2 regions of the Agrobacterium sp. fls2-241-TYG-188a genome follow, and region 1 is predicted to be linked to the other one. Evidence: predicted binding sites of a transcription regulator. Region 1 holds the regulator's gene; the other holds the start of a gene.
What was found. The regulator PhoB, encoded in region 1, activates phosphate uptake and scavenging genes when phosphate is short. The targets are predictions, from matches to a motif close to TGTCATNNANCTGTCAT.

Region 1 (5,377 bases):
AATTACTAGACTGCAAGCGGCGGACCTAGTCACCTACAATCTGGCGGATACTCTGCGCGTGGTTTGCTCCACGGCATCGGGGAAAGATTCTGCCTGCGCTACGAGCGGAGAAGCTGTATGAACTGGACTGATGAACGAGTGGAAAAACTCAAAAGACTGTGGTCCGAAGGGTTGAGCGCCAGTCAGATCGCAGCCCAGCTCGGCGGCGTCAGCCGCAATGCCGTCATCGGCAAGGTTCACCGCCTCAACCTGCCAGGTCGCGCAAAGGCTGGCGGCACGGTTGCAACCGCACGTCCTGCGGCCAAGCGCCCTGCTGCAACGACAACCGCGCCACGCGCAACCAATTTTCAGGCGCGCCCGGCCGCTGCCCGCCCTGCCGCCCGCACCGCAGGCGCCACCGCGCTGAAGGAAGATCAGTCTCTCGATACGGCTCAGGTTCTGGAATATGTGCCCGTTACCAACACATCGCTGCCAACCTCGCTGCGCCTGACGCTGACCGAGTTGACAGAGCGCACCTGCAAGTGGCCGGTTGGCGATCCGCTGAAGGACGACTTCCACTTCTGTGGCTGTGAAGCTTCCGAGTCCTCGCCTTACTGCAAGTTCCACGCGAAGATGGCTTACCAGCCCGTCAGCGAACGCCGCAGGGCCTGAGCGAAATCTCAAAAGATAGCAAAAGCGGGTCCATTCGGCCCGCTTTTTTGTTCGTGGAGAAAGACGGTACGGTGGCGGAGGCTGACCGTCTCAAATGGGCTGCTTCCCACCGAAAGGTGCTGTGCTGCTCAAGGCTCGCGAGAAATCACCATGCCCTCATGGCAAACAGGAGCCGTCATCGAGAGGCGGCGCGTTGGGGTACTACAGGATGGTTTCTTGTCCGGCCAGGCCAGCGCCATGAACGTAGCGTTGCCGCCATAACAGACGCGCATCAGCCGGTTTGCGGCTTACCTGCGGTATGACAAAAGAGCGCAATGGGAACGAACGAAAGTGCTGCTCGTATCGACCGGGCAGCCGCCGGAGGAAAGGGAGGCTGGCCCCGAAGTAACGCCACCGGCGCATTTGCCGGCAGGCTGAAGCGGGACCGGGTGGCCCGCTTTATGTTTGACGAGAACGTCTGTAGCCGGATTAGCCCTGGCGGGCCTTGCGGTTGGCATAACGGCGATCGCGTTCTGCCTTGCGCGCCGCTTCGTCTTCGATGACACGCGCGATGCGGTTCTTGTCGGCCAGCTTGCGGGCATCTTCTTCGGCGCTGGCGGCGGCATCGAGTTCTGCCTGCTTTTGAGCGGCTTCTGCTTCGATGCGGATTTTCTCGTCGCGCTTTTGCTGCTCGCGTTCAGCCTGGCGGGCCCTACGGGCTTCGGCAACGGCAATCTGCTCGGCCTGCTTGGCTTCGAGCATCGGCGCTGCGGCTTCCTTGGCTGCCTTGTAGGCCTGCAAAAGTGCGGCCTTGGCGTCAGCAGCAGCGCCGCGACGGTCGGCAACTTCGTTGGTTCTGGCGTTTCTTGTGTTTCTCAAATCTCTATTCCAGTTGAAGGGTCATTCCGATCTCGCGATCAGGACTTTTTACCGCGTTTTGTGGGCGCTGGCGGTGGGTTCAGGCTATCCTGCAATTCCTTGGCAAGACGCGCTTCGCGCAAGCGTTGGGTCTTTTCATCACGCGCCTGCGCAATCGAGTTCAGTTCGTCCACGGCGTGACCGCGAGCGAAGAACTGCGTCTGCGTGGCGCCGAATGCCTTCTCAGCCTGCTGGCGAGATTTGCTGTGTGTTTCGGACATGGATTTTCCTTCCTGTCGCTTCGGCTGAGATCGGGATCGATTTCAAAAAAATGCCGATGCGGAGTGGATTGGGTGGCCGGAGGCGGATTTCGCAAATGAAAAACGCTCTGGCGCATGTGCCGAGCTGCGGCACAAAAAAAGGCCAGGCAACGTGCCTGACCTCGGTTGGTCTCATACTTTCGACAGTGCCAGTACATCCGTGGTCAAAGGAAAGCAGATTCCGTATTTAAGCAGCCTGGAGATTGCAAGCCGACATTTTGCCCGACTTGTTGTCGCGCTCAAGGTCGTAGCTCAGCTTCTGGCCTTCAACGATTTCGCGCATACCTGCACGCTCTACAGCGGAGATGTGTACGAATGCGTCCGTGCCGCCGTTGTCTGGCTGAATGAAGCCGAAGCCCTTGGTGGAGTTAAACCATTTTACTGTGCCTGTGGTCATAATGAACCCTTTCAAAGCATAAGTGATAGATCACAGAACTGACGCCCTGTGTGCGAGTATAGCGATTTTTTTGAAGGAAAGGGTTAGTTCAAAACGCGGTGCTAATCGCGCGGCAACCAAAGCTCAGCAAGCAAAATATCGATGACCAATTGATAGAGGGTTATTCCCTGATAGTCAAACCTTAAATTACAGATAATTGAAATTCGCTTTTATCTTGCAACGTAAAGGCACGGTCAGAAGAATAATTACCCGTATCGCTATTTCAATTTCCGCAATGTCCCTGCCTGTTGTTTTTACTCAGAAAAATCGCTTGGAAAAGGAAATCCCGCCCTACCCTTTTTCGCACCCGAGGGCGAAGTTTGGAGCCGCCGCCAGAACCTGAGAATTTATCCTAGCGATGAACGCAAACGACGGTTCCCTCGGCGGCAGCTGTTCGATCCTGGCATAAAACAGGAAACGCGCGCCGTGTTCCAGCCAGAACATCCTGCGCGCGTTGTGCTTCAAAAGGGTGTCGAAAGGCCCGTCAGGCTTCCATGGAATAGCCCGCGCCGCGCACGGTGCGAATGACATCCTGCATATTGGAGAAGTTGAGCGCCTTTCTCAGACGGCCGACATGAACGTCCACGGTGCGTTCATCCACATAGATATCGTGACCCCATACGCCATCCAGAAGCTGCGAGCGCGAGAAGACGCGACCGGGGGAGACCATGAGGAACTCCAGCAGGCGAAACTCGGTTGGCCCCAGACGCACTTCGCGGGTCTTGCGGTGCACGCGGTGGGTTTCGCGGTCGAGTTCGATATCGCCGCATTTCAGGACGGAGGACAGAACTTCCGGGCGGGCACGGCGCAGCATGGCCTTGACGCGTGCCATCAGCTCTGGGGTCGAAAACGGCTTGACCACATAGTCGTCAGCGCCGGTCGCCAATCCCCGCACGCGCTCGCTCTCCTCGCCACGCGCCGTCAGCATGATGATCGGCAGGCGTTCGGTTTCCGGGCGCATTCTTAAGCGACGGCAAAGCTCGATGCCGGAAACGCCCGGCAACATCCAGTCCAGGATCAGAAGATCCGGGGTGCGTTCCTGCAAGCGGATTTCCGCCTCGTCGCCACGGGGAATGGTGTCGACGTCATAACCTTCGGATTCCAGATTGTAGCGGAGAAGAACGCTGAGCGCTTCTTCATCTTCGACAACTGCGATTTTCGGCACCATGGATTTGAACTCCGCCAGTCTGACCAGAGCGCAAGGCGTTCTTCGGGGCGCATTGCGGCCGCTCTGGCATGTTGATCGACACATCGGGCCGACCGAAGGTCATGTTCGACCTTCGGCGCCGATGCTGCAACTCACTCGGTTACTGCGCCAAGCGTGTTGGAACTATCGTCCTTCGGACGCTCGCCTTCCGGCTGGCTGCCGGTGGTCATGTAGTAGATGGTTTCGGCAATGTTGGTTGCGTGGTCGCCAACGCGCTCGATGTTCTTGGCGCAGAACAGGAGATGCGTGCAGGTCGTGATGTTGCGCGGATCTTCCATCATGTAGGTCAAGAGCTCGCGGAACAGCGAGGTGTACATGGCATCGATCTCTTCATCGCGCTCGCGGATGGCCTGGGCCTTTTCCGCCGAACGGGTGGAGTAGACGTCAAGCACTTCCTTGAGCTGCACCAGCGCCAGTTCCGACAGGTGCTCCAGACCGCGGGCCAGCTTGCGCGGAACGCCGGTACCGGCAACCGCGATGACGCGCTTGGCGGTGTTCTTGCCAAGGTCGCCCACGCGCTCCAGATCGGCAGCGATACGCAGCGAGCCGATGATTTCACGAAGGTCGGCAGCCATGGGCTGACGCTTGGCGATGGTGACGATGGCCTTGTCGCCAATCTCACGCTCGGCATGATCGAGGATCGTGTCGTCGGATATGACCTTCTGGGCAAGTGCTGCGTCGGAATTGACGAGCGCGCGCACCGCATCGGCGCACATCTGTTCCGCCAGACCGCCCATTTCGGCGATGCGGCGGGTGAGGAACTTCAGCTCCTCGTCATAGGCGGACATGATATGGGAATGTGTCGGCATGTACGAAATCTCCAGTTTCGATGCGCTGGCCCGCAAGCCCGGACGGGCTCAAGCGGTGCCACGCGAATGGTTTCAACCTGCGGCAGATCAGCCGAAGCGGCCCATGATGTAGTCCTGCGTGCGCTGGTCATCCGGGTTGGTGAACATCTTGTCGGTGTCGTTTTCTTCGACCAGATGGCCCAGATGGAACATGGCGGTGCGCTGCGAGACGCGGGCTGCCTGCTGCATGGAGTGGGTGACGATGACGATGGTGTAGTTTGCGCGCAGCTCGTGGATGAGTTCTTCCACCTTTGCCGTCGCAATCGGGTCCAGCGCCGAGCATGGCTCGTCCATCAGGATGACTTCAGGAGACACAGCAATCGCGCGCGCAATGCACAGACGCTGCTGCTGGCCGCCGGACAGGCCGGTGCCTGATTCATGCAGGCGATCCTTGGCTTCGTTCCACAGACCGGCCTTCTGCAGGCTGGACTCGACGATCTGGTCCATATCCGCCTTGTTGCGGGCAAGACCATGGATGCGCGGGCCATAGGCGATGTTTTCATAGATCGTCTTGGGGAATGGGTTCGGCTTCTGGAACACCATGCCGACGCGGGCGCGCAGTTCCACCACGTCGATGGACTGATCGTAGATATCGTCTTCATCGAGCGTGATCTTGCCCGTGACACGGCAGCCGTCGATCGTATCGTTCATACGGTTGAGCGTGCGCAAAAAGGTGGATTTTCCGCACCCGGACGGGCCGATCAACGCGGTGACCGTGTTCTCGCGGACATTCAGGTTCACGTCGTAAAGAGCACGCTTCTCGCTGTAATAAACGGAAACGTCCTTACCAATCATCTTGTATGTTACATCATTCATTTTCTTGTCCAGCGCCTTCTCAACTGCTGCTTCCGACAACATATTCATAATTAAAGCTCCCGGTGTTTGTTTTATCGCATTTCCGGACGAAAAACCGGTCGGCACGTTGTGATGGCCTACCAGCGACGCTCGAAGCGGCGACGCAACAGGATTGCACCCACATTCATGACGATGAGGAACATAAGCAGGATGATGATGGCGCCTGACGTTCTCTCGACAAAGGCACGTTCCGCTTCGTTCGCCCACATGTAGATCTGCACCG
Region 2 (5,377 bases), on a different contig from region 1:
CTCGGCCAGACGGTCTGGACCAAGGAAGAAGACGGCGAGACCATCGCTTACCCCGACACATGCGTTGGCACGGACAGCCACACGACCATGATCAACGGTCTGGGCGTTCTGGGCTGGGGCGTTGGCGGTATCGAAGCTGAAGCGGCCATGCTTGGCCAGCCGGTTTCCATGCTTCTGCCTGAAGTCATCGGCTTCAAGCTGACGGGCAAGGTTAAGGAAGGCGTTACCGCGACCGACCTCGTGCTGACAGTCGTTCAGATGCTGCGTAAAAAGGGCGTGGTTTCCAAGTTCGTTGAATTCTTCGGCCCCGGCCTTGATTCGATGACGTTGGCCGACCGTGCGACCATCGGCAACATGGGCCCTGAATACGGCGCGACATGCGGCTTCTTCCCGGTTGACGGCGAAACCATCAACTACCTCACCATGTCTGGCCGCACCAAGGACCGCATCGCGCTGGTCGAAGCCTATTCCAAGGCGCAGGACATGTGGCGTACCGGCGATGGTGCCGACCTCGTCTTCACCGACACGCTGGAACTCGACCTCGGCGACGTTGTGCCATCCATGGCTGGCCCGAAGCGTCCGGAAGGCCGTCTGCCGCTCGAAACCATTGCACCGAATTTCGCAACGGCGCTCGAAAACGACTATAAGAAGCCCGGCCAGCTCGACACGCGCTATGCGGTTGAAGGCGAAGACTTCGATCTGGGCCATGGCGACGTCGCCATCGCAGCGATCACGTCCTGCACCAACACGTCAAACCCATCGGTTCTGATCGCCGCTGGTCTTCTCGCCCGCAACGCCGTTGCAAAGGGTCTGACATCCAAGCCTTGGGTCAAGACATCGCTGGCACCTGGATCTCAGGTCGTTGGTGAATATCTTGCAAAGTCCGGTCTGCAGAAGGATCTGGACGCCATCGGCTTCAACCTTGTTGGCTTTGGCTGCACGACCTGCATCGGCAACTCCGGTCCGCTGCCAGCACCGATCTCAAAGACCATCAACGACAAGGGTCTGATTACCGCGGGCGTCCTCTCTGGCAACCGTAACTTTGAAGGCCGTATCTCGCCCGACGTTCAGGCGAACTACCTCGCTTCGCCTCCGCTCGTCGTTGCCTACGCGCTCGCCGGTACGGTCCAGAAGGATCTGACCAAGGAGCCGATCGGCACGGGTTCTGACGGACAGCCAGTTTTCCTGAAGGATATCTGGCCGACATCGGCAGAAATCCAGGAATTCATCCTGAAATATGTCACGCGTGAACTCTACGAGTCCAAGTACGCGGACGTCTTCAAGGGTGATGAAAACTGGCAGGCCGTTCAGGTTCCTCCGGGCCAGACCTATGCGTGGGACGACAAGTCCACCTATGTCCAGAACCCTCCTTACTTCGTGGGCATGGGCAAGACCGGCACAGGCTTGAAGAACATCAAGGGCGCGCGCGTTCTCGGTCTCTTCGGCGACAAGATCACCACCGACCATATTTCTCCGGCCGGTTCGATCAAGGCAGCATCCCCTGCAGGTGCCTACCTCACCGGAAACGGCGTGGCGGTTGCAGACTTCAACCAGTATGGCACGCGCCGTGGTAACCACGAAGTGATGATGCGCGGCACCTTCGCCAACATCCGTATCCGTAACCACATGCTTGGGCCAAACGGCAAGGAAGGCGGCTACACCATCCACTATCCGTCCAAGGAAGAGATGTCGATTTACGATGCGGCCATGCAGTACAAGGCTGAGGGCGTTCCGCTCGTCATCTTTGCCGGTGTGGAATATGGTAACGGCTCTTCGCGTGACTGGGCTGCCAAGGGTACCAATCTTTTGGGCGTGAAGGCCGTGATTGCGCAGTCGTTCGAGCGTATTCACCGCTCCAACCTCGTCGGAATGGGCGTTGTGCCGTTCGTCTTCGAGGAAGGCACGACATGGGCAAGCCTCAACCTCAAGGGCGATGAAACCGTCGAGATCGACGGTCTCGAAGGCGATATCAAGCCACGCGAGAAAAAGATTGCCAAGATCACCTATGGTGACGGCAGCGTGAAGGAAGTTCCGCTTCTTTGCCGCATCGATACGCTGGATGAAGTGATCTACATGAACAATGGTGGCATTCTGCAGACCGTTCTTCGCGATCTGGCCGCCTAAGGCGCACGCCTGATGAAGTTTGAACGCCGGGAGCAATCCCGGCGTTTTTGCGTGAAAGGTAGTGCGATGGTCGTGCTGACTATTGCCTCACCCCATCGTGACTTTCCATTGAAGAGGCTTAGGCGTTATTTTCGCCATCGGCTTCCCGACATGAATTGATTGCATCAATAGTCTGGAAAAATGTCCAGGCAAGGGTTCTCGCAATGTCTCTCAAATACGGGTCTCTGAATTTCGGTCTTTCGGTCTTCGCCTTGAGTATGCTTGCTTCCGTCTCGGTCCAGGCGCAGGAGCAGGTGAAGGGCGTTGTCGAATTGTTCACGTCGCAGGGATGCGCGTCCTGCCCGCCTGCTGATGAGGCCTTGCGCAAGCTCATCCAGAAGGGTGATGTGGTTGGACTGTCTTACCATGTCGATTACTGGAATTATCTTGGCTGGGCAGATTCGCTGGCTTCTAAGGAAAATACTGAGCGTCAGTATGGTTATGCCAGAGCGCTCGGTCGCAACAATGTCTATACCCCTCAAGCGGTCGTCAATGGCCGTGACCACGTGAAAGGGGCGGATGTGCAGGCCATTTATGGCCGCCTGGACGCTTTCACTCGCGCTGGCGAAGGCTTGAGTGTGCCAGTCAAAGCCTCGCGTGTGGCAGATGAGATCGCCATCGATATCGGAGAGGGGAAGGGCAAAGCTGACGTGGTGGTCGCTTACTTCAACCGAGAGCAAGTGGTCGACGTGCAGAAGGGTGAGAACCAGGGAAAGAAGATATCATACTGGCATAGCGTTTATGACGTGCAGACGGTTGGGATGTGGGACGGAAAGTCCATGTCCGTTAAACTTCCCGCCAGCATTCTCAGCAAGGCCAAAAACGGCGGCTGTGCGGTGTTGCTGCAGACGTCCGATGCGCAGGGCAATCCGGCAGCGATCGTCGGGGCGAGTGTCCTGCTGCAGTAAGGGGAAGCATCTCAGGGGGCTGAGGGAGATCCGATCCGGGCATTGGGGGCTGGGGGTAAAGGGTCAATGCACCGGACCGGGTCATCTTGGTGCCTAGGCATCAATTGACAATAGCTATATTCCACTCAATTCAGGCCATGGTTTGACCGAAATAGGGCATTTGCTAATGCACTTCCTGCCCAAATCCTTACCGCGTAAAGCCGGCCAGCCTGGCCAGAACGAAGCTTGCAATTTCGCCGACAGAGCGGCAGACTGTCTTGAAATTGTCATTTGCCGTCGAGCGGGGTTACCTGATGACCGATCAGCCGGATGCGCAGCGCGCAGCTTCTTTTCACAGAGATAGTTCACCCGTTGTCGATCTTCGCGAGTACAAGCAGAGCAAGGACCCCTTGCCGATTACCTTCCACCGGCGTGAACTGGACGCCATCCTGCGCATCTACGGACGCATGGTGGGAGAAGGTGAGTGGCGGGACTATGCTATCGACCATCTGAAAGACAAGGCGGTGTTCTCGGTCTTCAAGCGGTCAGGGGAAATGCCTCTGTTTCGCATCGAGAAGAACCCGAAGCTTGCCGCAAAACAGGGCGCTTTCAGCGTCGTCAATGTCGATGGCCGCATCCTCAAACGCGGACATGAACTGTCACAGGTCCTCAAAGTGTTTGATAAGGTACTGCGACTGATCGAGTGACTGCTCATCTTCGTTGAGCCGAAAGCATAAAAAAAAAGGCGGCCCGAAAGCCGCCTTTCTTGATTCAAGTCTGATCGGTTACTCGTCGCGGTTACCAAGAAACTGCAGAAGGAACGTGAACAGGTTGATGAAGTCGAGGTAGAGCGTCAGTGCGCCCATAATAGCCTTGCGACCAGCAACGGCCACATCGTCACCATCGAAATACATTTCCTTGATCTTCTGCGTGTCATATGCGGTCAGGCCAGCAAAGATCAGCACGCCGATGGCGGAGATCGCAAAGCCCATTGCGGATGACTGCAGGAAGATGTTGACGATGGACGCGATGATCAGGCCGAACAGACCCATGATCAGGAACGAGCCGAGGCCGGAGAGGTCTTTCTTGGTCGTATAGCCGTAAAGCGACAGGGCGCCAAAGGAAGCAGCTGTCACGAAGAACGTCTGTACGATGCTCTCGCCGGTAAAGACGATAAAGATCGACGAAAGGGAGACGCCCATCAGCGCAGCGTAGGCCCAGAAGGTAGCCTGTGCAGCAGGTACGCTCATCTTCTCAATACGGAAGCTCAGGAAGAACACCAGCGCGAGCGGTGCGAACATGATGACCCAGCGCAGCGGCGATGTGTAAAGCAGCTGTGCGAAGGCAGGATTTGAAACCGCCAGAGTGTAGGTGCCGAACGAAGCCACGCCGGTAATGACCAGCGCAAGAGCCATCAGGTTGTAAACCTTCAGCATGTATGTGCGAAGACCTTCATCGATCATCGCACCAGACTGGGCACGGCCTTGGGCCATGCGATTCTGGTAGTTGTTGAAATCAGCCATTGTTTCCTCTTTTGAGCTCCGAAGTTCCTACGGTGTCGGGATATGACCGTACTCGGGATCATAACCCAGGCGCCGCTGCGGAGCTACAGCAAGCCTACCGGAGAATATGAGGATATCCCATTTCAGTTACAAGAGCTTTCAATGTCGAAAAAACACCGTATGCGCGAAAACCGATAACGTTTTGGAGATTGAACTTCCCGATTAATCGCAAAGGTTAAGTTGCGCGCAATTTTCTAGCGCCACGCTATGCATGTGGCCACCCGAAATATTCATTCTCCGCTCAGGCAATTTATCTCACAAGACATGAGAGCTACTCGCCGGTTTGACGCAGCACGGGCGCTGCCTTCTGGCCGAGGATTCGCCATGTCCCGATAAGGCCAATGCCAACCGTCATCACCAAGGCGATAAGGATGGTTGCGATCGCAACATCCGGCAGGAAGCTGGATGGCAGCTTCATGATCCGGGCGACGACAAACCATGCGGAGACCCCACCTGCGAGGAGTGCGAATACCGCAGTGGCCAGACCAAGCATCATATATTCATACGAGAAAGCGCGGATTAGCATGGCACGGGTGCCACCGAGCGTTTTGAGAATGACAGCGTCGTGGGTCCGTGCCCGGTTTCCAGCCGCCAAGGCACCTGCGAGAACCAGGACAGACGCAATCAGGGCAACAGCCGCTGCGGCCCTGATCGCCGTCGCCAACTGTTCAACCAGACTGTTGACCAGATCGAGCGCGTCCTTGACCCTGACCGTGGTGATGGTGGGGTAGCTCGCGGTGACCTTTCTCAATATTTCGCCTTCCT

Region 2: a site for PhoB is predicted at 3,325-3,341, ahead of QRN85_RS19340 (DUF2794 domain-containing protein). Genes of this name have one in related genera too.

What each region holds. Positions count from the first base shown of each region.
Region 1 covers NZ_JARVRD010000002.1:66,070-71,446, reverse strand. Annotated here, with positions in the region: gene QRN85_RS07180 (GcrA family cell cycle regulator) at 118-651, shown strand; gene QRN85_RS07175 (DUF6481 family protein) at 1,120-1,509, opposite strand; gene QRN85_RS07170 (hypothetical protein) at 1,548-1,769, opposite strand; gene QRN85_RS07165 (cold-shock protein) at 1,996-2,205, opposite strand; gene phoB (phosphate regulon transcriptional regulator PhoB) at 2,729-3,412, opposite strand; gene phoU (phosphate signaling complex protein PhoU) at 3,544-4,260, opposite strand; gene pstB (phosphate ABC transporter ATP-binding protein PstB) at 4,348-5,163, opposite strand; gene pstA (phosphate ABC transporter permease PstA) at 5,232-5,377, opposite strand, start outside.
Region 2 covers NZ_JARVRD010000007.1:91,934-97,310, forward strand. Annotated here, with positions in the region: gene acnA (aconitate hydratase AcnA) at 1-2,124, shown strand, start outside; gene QRN85_RS19335 (DUF1223 domain-containing protein) at 2,328-3,071, shown strand; gene QRN85_RS19340 (DUF2794 domain-containing protein) at 3,365-3,757, shown strand; gene QRN85_RS19345 (Bax inhibitor-1/YccA family protein) at 3,836-4,573, opposite strand; gene QRN85_RS19350 (ABC transporter permease) at 4,884-5,377, opposite strand, start outside.